Regions from separate parts of the Undibacterium sp. Ji22W genome, predicted to be linked through region 1. Evidence: predicted binding sites of a transcription regulator. Region 1 holds the regulator's gene; each other region holds the start of a gene.

The links. The regulator LexA, encoded in region 1, represses DNA repair genes until DNA is damaged. The targets are predictions, from matches to a motif close to ACTGTATNNNNATACAGT.
Region 2: ACO0KW_RS02035 (DNA topoisomerase IV subunit B) is a predicted target of LexA. The motif match lies at 1,545-1,562, and genes of this name have one in related genera.
Region 3: ruvA (Holliday junction branch migration protein RuvA) is a predicted target of LexA. The motif match lies at 1,905-1,922, and genes of this name have one in related genera.
Region 4: imuA (translesion DNA synthesis-associated protein ImuA) is a predicted target of LexA. The motif match lies at 1,779-1,796, and genes of this name have one in related genera.

The regions. Positions count from the first base shown of each region.
Region 1 is NZ_JBMPOU010000004.1:31,606-34,669, forward strand. It holds gene rplI (50S ribosomal protein L9) at 1-31, opposite strand, end outside; gene rpsR (30S ribosomal protein S18) at 58-342, opposite strand; gene priB (primosomal replication protein N) at 352-678, opposite strand; gene rpsF (30S ribosomal protein S6) at 735-1,103, opposite strand; gene lexA (transcriptional repressor LexA) at 1,414-2,067, shown strand; gene lon (endopeptidase La) at 2,205-3,064, opposite strand, start outside.
Region 2 is NZ_JBMPOU010000001.1:504,370-507,433, forward strand. It holds gene ACO0KW_RS02035 (DNA topoisomerase IV subunit B) at 1-1,416, opposite strand, end outside; gene ACO0KW_RS02040 (vWA domain-containing protein) at 1,753-2,922, opposite strand; gene ACO0KW_RS02045 (GNAT family N-acetyltransferase) at 2,971-3,064, opposite strand, start outside.
Region 3 is NZ_JBMPOU010000002.1:272,889-275,952, forward strand. It holds gene ruvB (Holliday junction branch migration DNA helicase RuvB) at 225-1,292, opposite strand; gene ruvA (Holliday junction branch migration protein RuvA) at 1,310-1,891, opposite strand; gene ruvC (crossover junction endodeoxyribonuclease RuvC) at 2,505-3,047, opposite strand.
Region 4 is NZ_JBMPOU010000001.1:371,407-374,470, reverse strand. It holds gene ACO0KW_RS01490 (transglycosylase SLT domain-containing protein) at 1-1,523, shown strand, start outside; gene imuA (translesion DNA synthesis-associated protein ImuA) at 1,809-2,612, shown strand; gene ACO0KW_RS01480 (Y-family DNA polymerase) at 2,527-3,064, shown strand, end outside.

The DNA.
Region 1 (3,064 bases):
TAACGACTTTATCCATCAAAATAACTTGCATATTTTTCTCCTAATTTCCGTCGTCAATTACGCTGTGTGCAAATCAGTGTAAGGCAACAACGCGAGATAGCGTGCGCGCTTAACTGCTGTGTCAACTTGACGTTGATACAAAGCTTTAGTACCAGTCAAACGTGCTGGCATGATTTTGCCGTTTTCTTGGATAAAATCTTTTAATGTATCGATGTCTTTGTAGTCAACTGCGGCTACATGACCCGCTGAGAAGCGGCAGAATTTTTTACGCTTGAACAAAGGATTTTGTTGCTGACGCTTTTGTTTTAATTTGCTTTTATCAAATTTTTTACCGAATGCCATTTTTGGCTCCTAATCTAGTAAATTTGTTTCGTTTGGCGACTCAATTTCAGCTTTCTGAAACTCAGTCACATGAAAAACGAGACTTTTGCTGTTGCGGTTCTTGCGTGCTAAAAAGCCTGTAAAAATCATAGAAACGCCCAACTCTATCTCCAAGAATCGCTTTGAAATTTCACCTGCTGCAATAGCTGGAACTTCAAATTCAACTTGGCGCTGACCGCCTGCTTGCTCTTGCTTAGAATCGTGAATCAAAGTTGCAGTGGCGATGGGTATTCCCGCAGGGGTATAACGCAACACCGATTTTTCGACAACTGTGGCTACGACTTTAAGTTGATTCACAAGTTTGTTTTTACTTTGTTTTTTTACAGCTTCTTACACGCTCTTAGTTAAAACTATTAAGCTGCAGGCGCTTCAACACGTTGTGCCTTAGCAGAATCTTCTTTCTGCACAGACTTCATCATTGGAGAAGGCGCTGTTTCCGCTTTTTTCAATTTAACTGTGAGGTGGCGCAATACGGCATCATTAAATTTGAATGCTGTTTCCAACTCAAGCAAAGTTTCAGCGTCGCACTCAATATTCATGCAAACATAATGAGCTTTAGCTAATTTTTGAATCATGTAAGCCAACTGACGACGGCCCCAATCTTCAACGCGGTGCACTTGGCCGCCACGTGTAGTTACGCTAGCTTTGTAGCGTTCGATCATTGCAGGAACTTGCTCGCTTTGATCGGGATGTACGATAAATACGATTTCATAATGACGCATAAATTCTCCTTGTGGACAATAATAAAGCCTGCCTCGGCGTCAAGACGAGTGCAGGAAGAGGACAGCCCACGATGATAACGCACTTCTGACTGACAATCAAGCTTCTAGCACGATCATCGGATTTAAAATTGCTAACTAAGTGATTTAATCACTCGAAAATTGAGTATTAGCTGCTAATTTAAAACAAAGTACAAAAAAAATACAAAATGACTTGCATTCAGTCATTTACTGTATAAAAATACAGTCTGCTTATATATACAGTTCATTCGCAAACACCGATAAGATTTACCCAGACATATTCAGGATCATCATGTTAAAGCTCACTGCTCGCCAGGAACAAATTCTCAATCTCATCAAAGATGCGATCCAAAATACAGGCTTTCCGCCGACTCGAGCTGAAATTGCCAATGAATTAGGCTTTCGCTCAACCAATGCCGCAGAAGAACACCTGCAAGCCTTGGCGCGTAAAGGCGTCATTGAGATCGCAGCGGGCACCTCACGCGGGATTCGCCTACTGGATTCAGAACTAACAAACTCAATGCCAAGTGCGCAAATGGCGCTACGACATCCAACTTTTATGCAGTTAAGCTTGCCACTTGTTGGTCGCGTGGCAGCAGGCTCACCTATTTTAGCAACAGAACATGTGGAGGCAACCTATCAGGTTGACCCATCATTATTTTCTGCCAAACCAGATTTTTTGCTCCGCGTGCGTGGATTATCAATGCGTGATTTTGGCATCATGGATGGCGATTTGCTGGCAGTCAAAAAAACTGACAGTGCCCGCAATGGCCAAATTGTGGTAGCCAGAATAAGCGACGAGGTGACTGTCAAACGGTACATGAAAACATCGACTGGCATTGAACTGCTGCCAGAAAATCCAGATTTTTCTCCTATCATCATCAATGAAAATGAGAACGATTTTGCCTTGGAAGGTCTGGCAGTTGGATTGATGCGCAGCTGGTAAACCGCAGTTACAAGATTGCGGGGCGACACCAATGTACAGCGCTCCGACTAAAAACTTTGAGATTTAGAATATCATTCTCACAAAAAAATGCCCGATGAATTTATCGGGCATTTTTTTATTCGGATTAACAATACAAATCAATGTTTGATAGTTGAAGTGTCGGCACTTGGATCTGCCTTCGCTACTGCAGGCAACGCCATTTCCTCTTCAGTCAATGGCACAGGCTGTCGCTCCAAGGCAATTTCCAACACTTTATCAATCCAACGAACTGGAATAATCTCCAGTTTATTTTTGACGTTATCGGGAATTTCCGTCAAATCCTTCGCATTTTCTTCTGGAATCAAAACCGTCTTGATTCCCCCGCGATGTGCTGCTAACAATTTTTCCTTCAAGCCACCGATCGGCAACACTTCGCCGCGTAAGGTAATTTCACCTGTCATCGCCACATCCGCACGCACTGGAATGCCGGTAAAGATAGATACCATTGCCGTAGTCATTGCAATACCGGCCGACGGGCCGTCTTTCGGCGTTGCACCCTCAGGCACATGAATATGTACGTCGGTTTTTTCAAACACATCTGCTTTGATGCCCAAACGTGCGGCTCTGCTACGAACAACGGTACGGGCAGCCTCAATCGACTCCTTCATGACATCGCCGAGTGTACCGGTACGAATCGTCGCACCTTTACCGGGCATTGAAACAGCTTCAATCGTCAACAAATCCCCACCAACTTCGGTCCATGCCAAACCGACGACTTGACCGACCTGATTTTCTTTTGTTGCGACACCAAAATCATAGCGACGCACACCTAAGAATTTATCCAGATTTTTCGAAGTAATCGTAGCTTTTTTCTCACTCTTCTTAAGCAATAACATCTTCACCACTTTACGGCAAATCTTAGAGATTTCACGCTCAAGCGAACGCACACCGGCCTCACGTGTGTAATAACGAATGATGTCGCGGATTGCAGATTCAGAAACCGAAATTTCCTCATCTT
Region 2 (3,064 bases), on a different contig from region 1:
TCGTTCAGATTCCCAAGAATTCAAGACTTTACCGCGTAGTGGCAGAATAGCTTGAAACTCTTTGTCACGTCCCATTTTTGCAGAGCCGCCCGCAGAGTCACCTTCGACTAAAAATAATTCATTGCGGGTGATGTCGTTCGATTCGCAATCGGTGAGTTTGCCAGGTAAGACTGCGACACCAGACGATTTTTTCTTCTCGACTTTTTGCAAGGAACGCAGACGCGATTGCGCTTGCTTGATCACTAGTTCGGCGAGTTTTTTACCCAGTTCTACGTGCGAATTTAGCCAGAGTTCTAAAGGTGGTTTGGAAAAACTTGATACCAGACGTACCGCATCGCGTGAATTTAAACGCTCTTTAATTTGTCCTTGAAATTGTGGGTCTAGCACCTTGGCCGAGAGTACAAAAGAGGCTCGGGCAAACACGTCTTCCGGTAAAAGTTTTACGCCTTTGGGTAGCAGCGAATGCATCTCCGCGAAGCTTTTCACCGCGCCAAATAATCCTTCGCGCAAACCGGATTCGTGGGTGCCACCTGCCGGTGTTGGAATCAAATTTACATACGATTCGCGTACGACGCCACCATCTTCGGTCCATGCTACAACCCACGACGCGCCTTCACCTTCAGCAAAACCGTCGGCATCGGCATTGGCAAATTGTTCGCCTTCAAACATAGGGATCACTAAGTCGCCATGTGAGGCTTGTGTCAGAGCTTCAGTCAAGTAACCACGCAAGCCTTGATCGTATTGCCAAGTTTGGCTTTCACCGGTTTTTGCATTGTTGAAGGTGACTTTAACGCCTGGCAGTAACACCGCCTTCGAGCGCAGTAAACGCTGCATTTCTGGGATAGAAATCGCTGGCGAATCAAAATATTTTCCATCAGGCCAGACTGAAACGCGGGTACCATTTTTCTTTTCGCCACGACCTAAAGGCTGAGTGCTCAATGGTTCGATCACATCGCCATTGGCAAACACGAGATTATGCAATCCACCTTCACGCCAAACGGTGATCTCGAGACGTTTCGATAGCGCATTGGTGACAGACACGCCGACGCCGTGCAAACCGCCGGAGAAGGCGTAAGCACCACCTGAACCTTTGTCAAATTTGCCGCCAGCATGCAAGCGAGTGAACACGATTTCTACCGTAGGCACGCCTTCTTCTGGATGCAAACCGACAGGAATGCCACGGCCATCATCCTCGACGCTGATGCTGCCGTCGGCATTGAGCGTAACTTGGATATTCTTACAATGGCCACCCAATGCTTCATCTGAGGCATTGTCGATGACTTCTTGAATAATATGCAGAGGGTTTTCGGTGCGGGTGTACATCCCTGGTCTTTGTTTGACCGGTTCCAGTCCTTTGAGGACGCGGATGGATGATTCGCTGTAGTCGGATGGGGTTGTGGTTTTTTTAGTTGCCATGCGATGAAATGGGTGAAAAATTAATCTATTGACTTGTTTATTTGCTTTCGCCCGAGTTTGAGCGATGGGCTTCTTTTTTTATCGTACACGGAAAACCGAGGATTTGACGAATTATTGTAATGTGAAACACTGGTTTTATGTACAGTTAATTTGATTCTGTGTGATATAGATGTGAAAAAAACTGGTTCAATGCGAATGTTCTCTACGTAGGTTGGTGCTGAGCGGAGCGAAGCTCAACAATCGCGGGCAACTGTAGTTTGCGAATTCCGGGTTAACTCGCACAAGCAAAATAAATGATCTGAATTAAGAAAAAACTTACTTACTTTATTTACTTATCTACTTGCTCAATAAGCGCATTCCTTGTTCCAGTCCAGACAAAGTAATCGGAAACATACGATTACTCAGCAATTTGCGCATGATATCGATCGACTGTCGATATTGCCAAATTCCTTCGGGTTCGGGATTGAGCCACAAATACTTGGGGAAGTGTGCTGTGAAGCGTTGTATCCAAGTCGCACCAGCTTCTTCATTGTTGTATTCGACTGAGCCACCAGCCTGCAGAATTTCATAAGGGCTCATGGTGGCATCGCCGACAAAAATTAATTTGGTATCAGGCGTGTATTTGCGCAGCACATCCCACGTGGCGAATTTTTCTGAATGACGTCGGTGATTATTTTTCCACAGATAATCGTAGACGCAATTATGGAAATAATAGAATTCCATGTTTTTGAATTCAGTTTTTGCCGCCGAAAACAATTCCTCTATCTGCGCGATGTGATCGTCCATGGTGCCGCCGACATCCAACAGCATCAGTACCTTGATATTGTTCTTGCGCTCGGGCTGCATTTTGATATCGAGGTAGCCCGCGTTGTTCGCGGTGGCTTTGATCGTTGCATCTAACGCCAATTCTTCCTCTGCACCTAAGCGGGCGAATTTACGCAGGCGGCGCAGAGCAACCTTGATATTACGCGTACCGAGTTCACGTTCGGTATCATAGTCTTTGAATGCACGTGCTTCCCAGACCTTGACTGCCGAACGTCTTTCGCTTTTACCACCGATGCGTACGCCTTCAGGATTATCACCACCATTGCCGAAAGGGGAGGTGCCACCTGTGCCTATCCAGCGATTGCCACCTTGGTGCCGCTCTTTTTGTTCTTCGAGTAATTGTTTGAGCCTGTCCATCAGTTTGTCGTAGCCAAATTTTTCCAATGCAGCCCTTTGTTCATCTGTCAGTTCACGCCCTAATCTTTTCTTGAGCCAATCGAGCGGAATGTCAGGATGCTTTTCAAAAATCGTATTGATTCCTTTGAAGTACAGGCCAAAAGCGCGGTCAAATTTATCGTAATTGGCTTCATCCTTCACCAAGATAGTGCGCGACAGAAAATAGAATTCATCGACCGAAGTGCCAACGACGCCTTGTTGCATAGCTTCTAGCAATGTCAGGAATTCTTTAATCGACACGGGAAGTTTGGCGTCTTTTAATGTGAAGAAAAAGTCGATTAACACTGTGCTGTTCTCTTAGGTTAGTACTTAGGCTAGTACTTAGGTTGATAGTTAGTTTGATATTGTTGAGGGTGTGCGTTTGAGTTTGAATTCCAGATTCGCTTTCACGCCTGCCCATTCATGTTTGAGTATGCTATACACTACG
Region 3 (3,064 bases), on a different contig from region 1:
TTAAGACGGAAATCAATGACTTAGTGAATCCTCGGGGAATTTTAACAGAATAGACTGTATCGAAATAAATACAATCAAAAAGAATAGAGATAGGAAAAATAGATTTTCCTCTGCATAGAAGCGAGATTTACGCCCACCGTACTATATTTGATACAGCGTATTGAATTTAGAACAAATTAAGTATTAGAAACAAGTGCTCAAAGCTGACAATACAGGATGAAAATTTAAGCCCCCCACAAATCTCCATTCGGACTAATACGCGGCGCAGTCAAACCGAAATGTTCATAAGCGCTGGCAGTAGCGATACGGCCACGTGGTGTGCGTTGCAAATAGCCTTGTTGAATCAGATAAGGCTCCAACACATCTTCTATCGTATCGCGTTCTTCACCAATGGCTGCGGCAACGTTATCTAAACCGACCGGACCACCACCAAATTTAAACAAGATAGCTTCGAGCAATTTTCTATCCATCAAATCAAATCCGACCGCGTCGACATCCAACATTTTCAATGCTGCATCTGCCATGGGTTTAGTAATTTCGCCATTGCCTTTGACTTGGACATAATCACGTACGCGGCGCAATAAGCGATTCGCAATCCTTGGTGTGCCGCGCGCCCGTTTAGCAATCTCAAAAGCACCCTCATCGTCAATCGGCACTTGCAGCAGCGAGGCAGAGCGCGTGACGATGCGACTCAGTTCTTCCGAAGTATAAAATTCCAAACGCGCCACGATGCCGAAACGATCACGCAAAGGATTGGTGAGCATCCCAGCACGGGTAGTCGCACCGACTAGGGTGAACGGCTGCAAATCGAGCTTGACTGAACGCGCTGCGGGGCCTTCGCCTATCATGATATCGATTTGATAGTCTTCTAAAGCGGGATATAAAATCTCTTCTACCACTGGCGATAAGCGATGAATTTCATCGATAAATAAAACATCATTCGCTTCCAAATTGGTAAGCAAAGCCGCCAGATCACCAGCACGCTCCAGCACTGGCCCGGAGGTCTGACGCAAATTCACACCCATCTCACGCGCAATAATGTGCGCCAAGGTCGTTTTACCCAAACCTGGTGGACCGAACAACAGCGTGTGATCGAGCGCTTCTTTACGCTGACGCGCCGCGCCGATGAAGATTTCCAACTGATCACGAATTTTCTCTTGCCCTACATATTCATCCAACTGCTTAGGACGCAAAGCACGTTCTATCGCTTCTTCGTTAGGTGAAGATGGCGTCGCCGCGATAATGCGGGTATCCACGAATTGTGTGGAAAGATTGTCGGTTTGTATGCTCATGTTTATCTATTCGTGTTTTAACTCTTCGACAAAGCTTTAAGAGCAGCTTTGATACCGTCGGATACACCAGAACCAGCTGGCACCAATTTCAAAGCGGCTAATGCTTCTTTGTCGGAATAACCGAGCGCCAATAAAGCATTCAAAATATCCGAACTATGATCGCCAGCCGCTGTTGCAACGCCAGCGGCGCCGAGATCTGCGCCTAGTTTTCCTTTGAGCTCAAGCAACAAACGCTCTGCCGTTTTCTTGCCTATGCCAGGCACGCGCGTTAAACGCCCTGCTTCCTGCAAAGTAATCGCTTGTGCCAAATCAGCCACTGACATGCCAGACAAAATTGACAAAGCAGTACGCGCACCGACGCCGCTGATTTTGATTAATTGTTTAAAGGTCGTGCGTTCTTCTGCTGTACCAAAGCCAAACAAAACATGCGCATCTTCACGGATCGCTAAATGGGTCAACAAGGCCACCTTCTCACCGAGCGCCGGCAAATTATAGAAAGTACTCATAGGGACGTCGATTTCGTAGCCCACGCCTTGGCAATCAACCATGATCTGCGGTGGGTTCTTTTCGACTAGGGTTCCGGCGATACGACCTATCATGCTGGGCTTTCGTACTGTATAAATAAGCAGTGATAGTAAACTATTCTTGAAGTCTTGTGGTGGCGATGTTTTTGTTGAATTGTTGAATTCAACACCTGCCACTGCTTAGCTCAACTGAACGTTCACAGGTCGGGTGTGGCCCGACCTGCAAGCTAAAAATCACTTACAAAATTTAGGTCGCCACAGAGGACAGAAATCTAATTTAAAGTGAGTACAAAATAGTAGGGTTAGATCTAATTATTACAAGTCGATTTTAGAATTAAATTTTAAATTTTTTCTAACCTCATTTTTCACAACATTGCCTAAACATAAATGACCGAATAATTACTACCAAGTTCCGATTTAAGTAAAAGACATAGATCATGCCCTTTATCATGAAACTCAATCTTCAATTTCTCTGACAAGAAACCTGATTGGACTGGATCATCGAGATTTAGTACAGCATCAAATATTTCGGCCCATTCATTTAACTTTGAGATCAAATTTTCAGAAATTGGGAGAGATGTTGGATCAACATTTCCTACAAGATCTGACGAATTCTCCCAAAGTGGGAAACACTGATAATCGGCCATCAATTTTAAATATCTCACTTTTACATCCCTGCTGGGCTAAGTCAGCCAATCAACCTACCGCCCTTAACCCGCAAACCCTTCTTAGCCAACTCAGGCGCAATAGCCCCAAGCGTCTTCAAAGTATCCCCACTATGCGCATGACAAATCGCCACACCCAGCGCATCAGCTGCGTCAGAACTCGGTGTGCCAGACAAACTCAACAAACGCTGCACCATATCCTGCACTTGTTCTTTCTTCGCCTTACCGTGACCAACTACACCCTGCTTAACCTGCAAAGCAGTGTACTCAGCGACATCTAAGTTAGCACTCACCAAAGCACAGATCGCAGCACCACGTGCTTGACCGAGTAGTAGTGTTGATTGCGGATTGACGTTAACGAACACTTTCTCAATCGCAGCACAATCGGGTTGGTAGGTTTGGATGATTTGGGTAACGCCGGAGAGGATAGTTTTTAGGCGTTCCGGCAAAGTGCCTTCGACTGTTTTGATAGTCCCTGAGGCGATGTAAGTGAGCTTACTGCCCTGCTTATGTATGACACCAAAACCTGTGGTGCGTAAGCCGGGGTCTATGCCTAGGATTTTCATTTAGACGTTTTCTCAGA
Region 4 (3,064 bases), on a different contig from region 1:
GTTCCGGCCTATTACTATCGGGTCTGACGACGACCTCACTCAAAGCGCAGACAGTCGACTCATTAAAACTCAGTAAAAAACTCAGCAGCGCACGTTTTGAATCCCCGGTAGAAGCCACTACCAATGAGACCGATATTGTTGATCGCGAAGAGCCTTTAATTTTTACAGAATCCGATTTATGGAACCGGATTCGCCATGGTTATGCGATTCCTAATTTGGAGAATCAACTAGTCAACTACCAAACCAGTTGGTACAGCTCACGGATGGACTATCTGTTGCGCATAGTTCAACGCGGTTCGCGTTACTTATACCATGTGGTGGATGCCTTAGATAAACGCGGTATGCCGACAGATCTGGCCTTGCTGCCCTTCATCGAATCGGCCTTCAATCCACAAGCGATTTCAAGTGCAAAAGCTTCCGGCATGTGGCAATTTATGCCTGCGACCGGGCGCGACTTTAATCTCAAACAAAGTATTTTCAAAGACGATCGCCGCGGAGTCTTAGACTCTACTGAAGCAGCGCTCGACTATTTGCAGCGTCTCTACAATATCTTCGGTGACTGGCAACTTGCGCTGGCAGCCTATAACTGGGGCGAAGGCTCGGTACAACGTGCGATCAAGAAACAACAAGCAATGGGCTTACCGATTGATTTCGATAGTTTGTCCGCCTTGATGCCGCACGAAACCAGAAATTATGTGCCGAAACTACAAGCCGTCAAAAATATTATCGGCCATCCAGAACATTTCAATATCGTATTACCGAGACTTGATAATGAGCCCTACTTCACCACGGTCAAAAGTCAGAAAGACATTGATGTTCAATTAGCGGCAAAGTTAGCGGAATTACCTTTGAATGAATTCAAAGCCTTAAATCCGCAATTTAACCGCCCAGTCATCACTGGCGGCAACAACATCAATATCTTATTACCGATAGAAAAAGCATCGATCTTCGAGAATAATTTCCTGAGCTGGAAAGGTCCGTATTCATCCTGGACTACCTTGAGCGTGAATAAGTCTGAGCGTGTTGAAACGCTAGCGAATCGCTTTGGCTATAAAGCGGATCAGTTACGCGAAGTGAATGCAATTCCAGCCAAAATGATTGTAAAAGCTGGATCAACCATACTGGTGCCGAAATCGGCTAAATCCTCAGAGGAAAATATTCCCCTACAGATCGCCGAATTGGCGCAATTGACCATAGAGAAACCGAGTGCTGGCACCCGTAAGATACAGATTAAAGTCGGTAGAAAAGACAATTTGGCTAGCCTGGCAAAACGCTATAAGCTCAGTGTCGCGGATATTAAATCTTGGAACAATTTACGCAAAGATCAAGTTGCAGTTGGTCAGAAATTAGTCTTGCACATTCCTAAAGTACATGCTGATTCCAATCACAAAACCGCTAGCCGAAACAGCAAAGCCAAGCCACAGCTTGCAAAAGCGCATCACAAAGCCAGCAACAAACAAGCATCCAACCGTACAAAAAAAACATTGGCTAGTGCTGGAAAAAAATCAAAGCGACATAGTTAGCATTCTCAAATTTGGCCTTATCGCCAACCAGCAATTCAGCGGGCTTTAACAAGCTAACAATCTCTACGTTATCGTTCTAAAGCCTGCTGATATCTCGTCCTGCCTCTACTTCGACTTCTAATTTAGCCAGTACCACAATCAAGTCTTTAGTTTTATGAAACTAAGTATTTCTATTTTTCATAGACTAAAAAACATCAATTTATTACTCTGCACCGGTTTCAACAAATCTTTGAAATTTCCTAAAACAAGGCATATACTGTACATCCATACAGTATATGCCTTGTTATGTTTTCCACTACATCACCCCATCCGAACACAAATTTAGAGAATCTGCATCCGTCTTTATGGCGCGCATCGCAGTTGGGGCGTGGCTTTGGCGAATATCTCGATTGCGGTCATCCGTCTCTGGCAAACGAACTACCGGGAGCGGGTTGGCCTTTAGCAAATTTAACGGAATTACTGGTACAACAAGCTGGCAGTGCTGAATTGCAATTACTTAGCCCTGCGCTGGCACAACTGCGAGAAGGTCAGATTATTTTATTGAATACGCCTTATCAGCCGCAGATTCTGGCGCTTTCTGCTTTGCGGCTGGATTTATCGCGCGTGTTATGGCTACCGTGTAATAAACCGCAAGATGCTTTATGGGCGGCTGAACAAATCGTCAAAAATCAGGCTTGCAGTGCTTTATTGTTGTGGCAGCCAGCGCGTCAGAATTTTAAAAGCGATGCTTTACGTCGCCTGCATTTAGCTGCACAAACGGGGCGTAGTTTGTTTTGCTTGATACGCCCGTGGGAAAGTCAGCTTAGCCCTTCGCCAGCGCCGCTACGGCTAAAACTGGCGCTCGACAACACTGGTCTGCAAATCGAGGTTTTTAAACGACGAGGGGCACAGCAGGCAAAACCCATCGTTTTGCCATTGAAAGATTTAGTGCCGCAATTTTCATTACCCGCCAGTCATTATCAGCTTTATAGCCAGCTTTATAGCCAGCTTCATACCCAACATCATGCCAATCTCGATTCCTCCTTTGTGGATAGCCATTTACCTGCCGCAGCTCGCGCTGGAGGTATTTCATCCGCATTGGTGGAGTGATAGCTTACATAATTGCTTCAATAATGGTTTAAGCGATGGTTTAAGTGAAGGCCAAAGTGATTACCTGCATCAGCAGGCAAATCATCATCTGGTGGTTTGTGAACAGCAACGTATCTATGCTTTAAGCGACAGTCTCAGAGCCTGTGGTCTTTTGCCCGGCATGCGGCAAAACAGCATAGCCTTATTGTGCGAACAAGCCGAGGTCAAACAACGTGATCCGGAATTAGAGCGAACATTACGTCAGCAAGTGGCGGTGAGTCTCTTACAGTATTCGCCGCAAGTGCGTTTTTGTGAAGATCATGCAGACATTATTTTGATCGAGGTCGCTGCCAGCTTGCGACTATTTGGTGGCATACGACAACTGTATCGCCGCATCCGGCAAGACTTACACCACTTGGGTGTCAGTGCGACAATTGGAATCGCTCGCAACGCCAGTGCTGCTAGCTTATTGG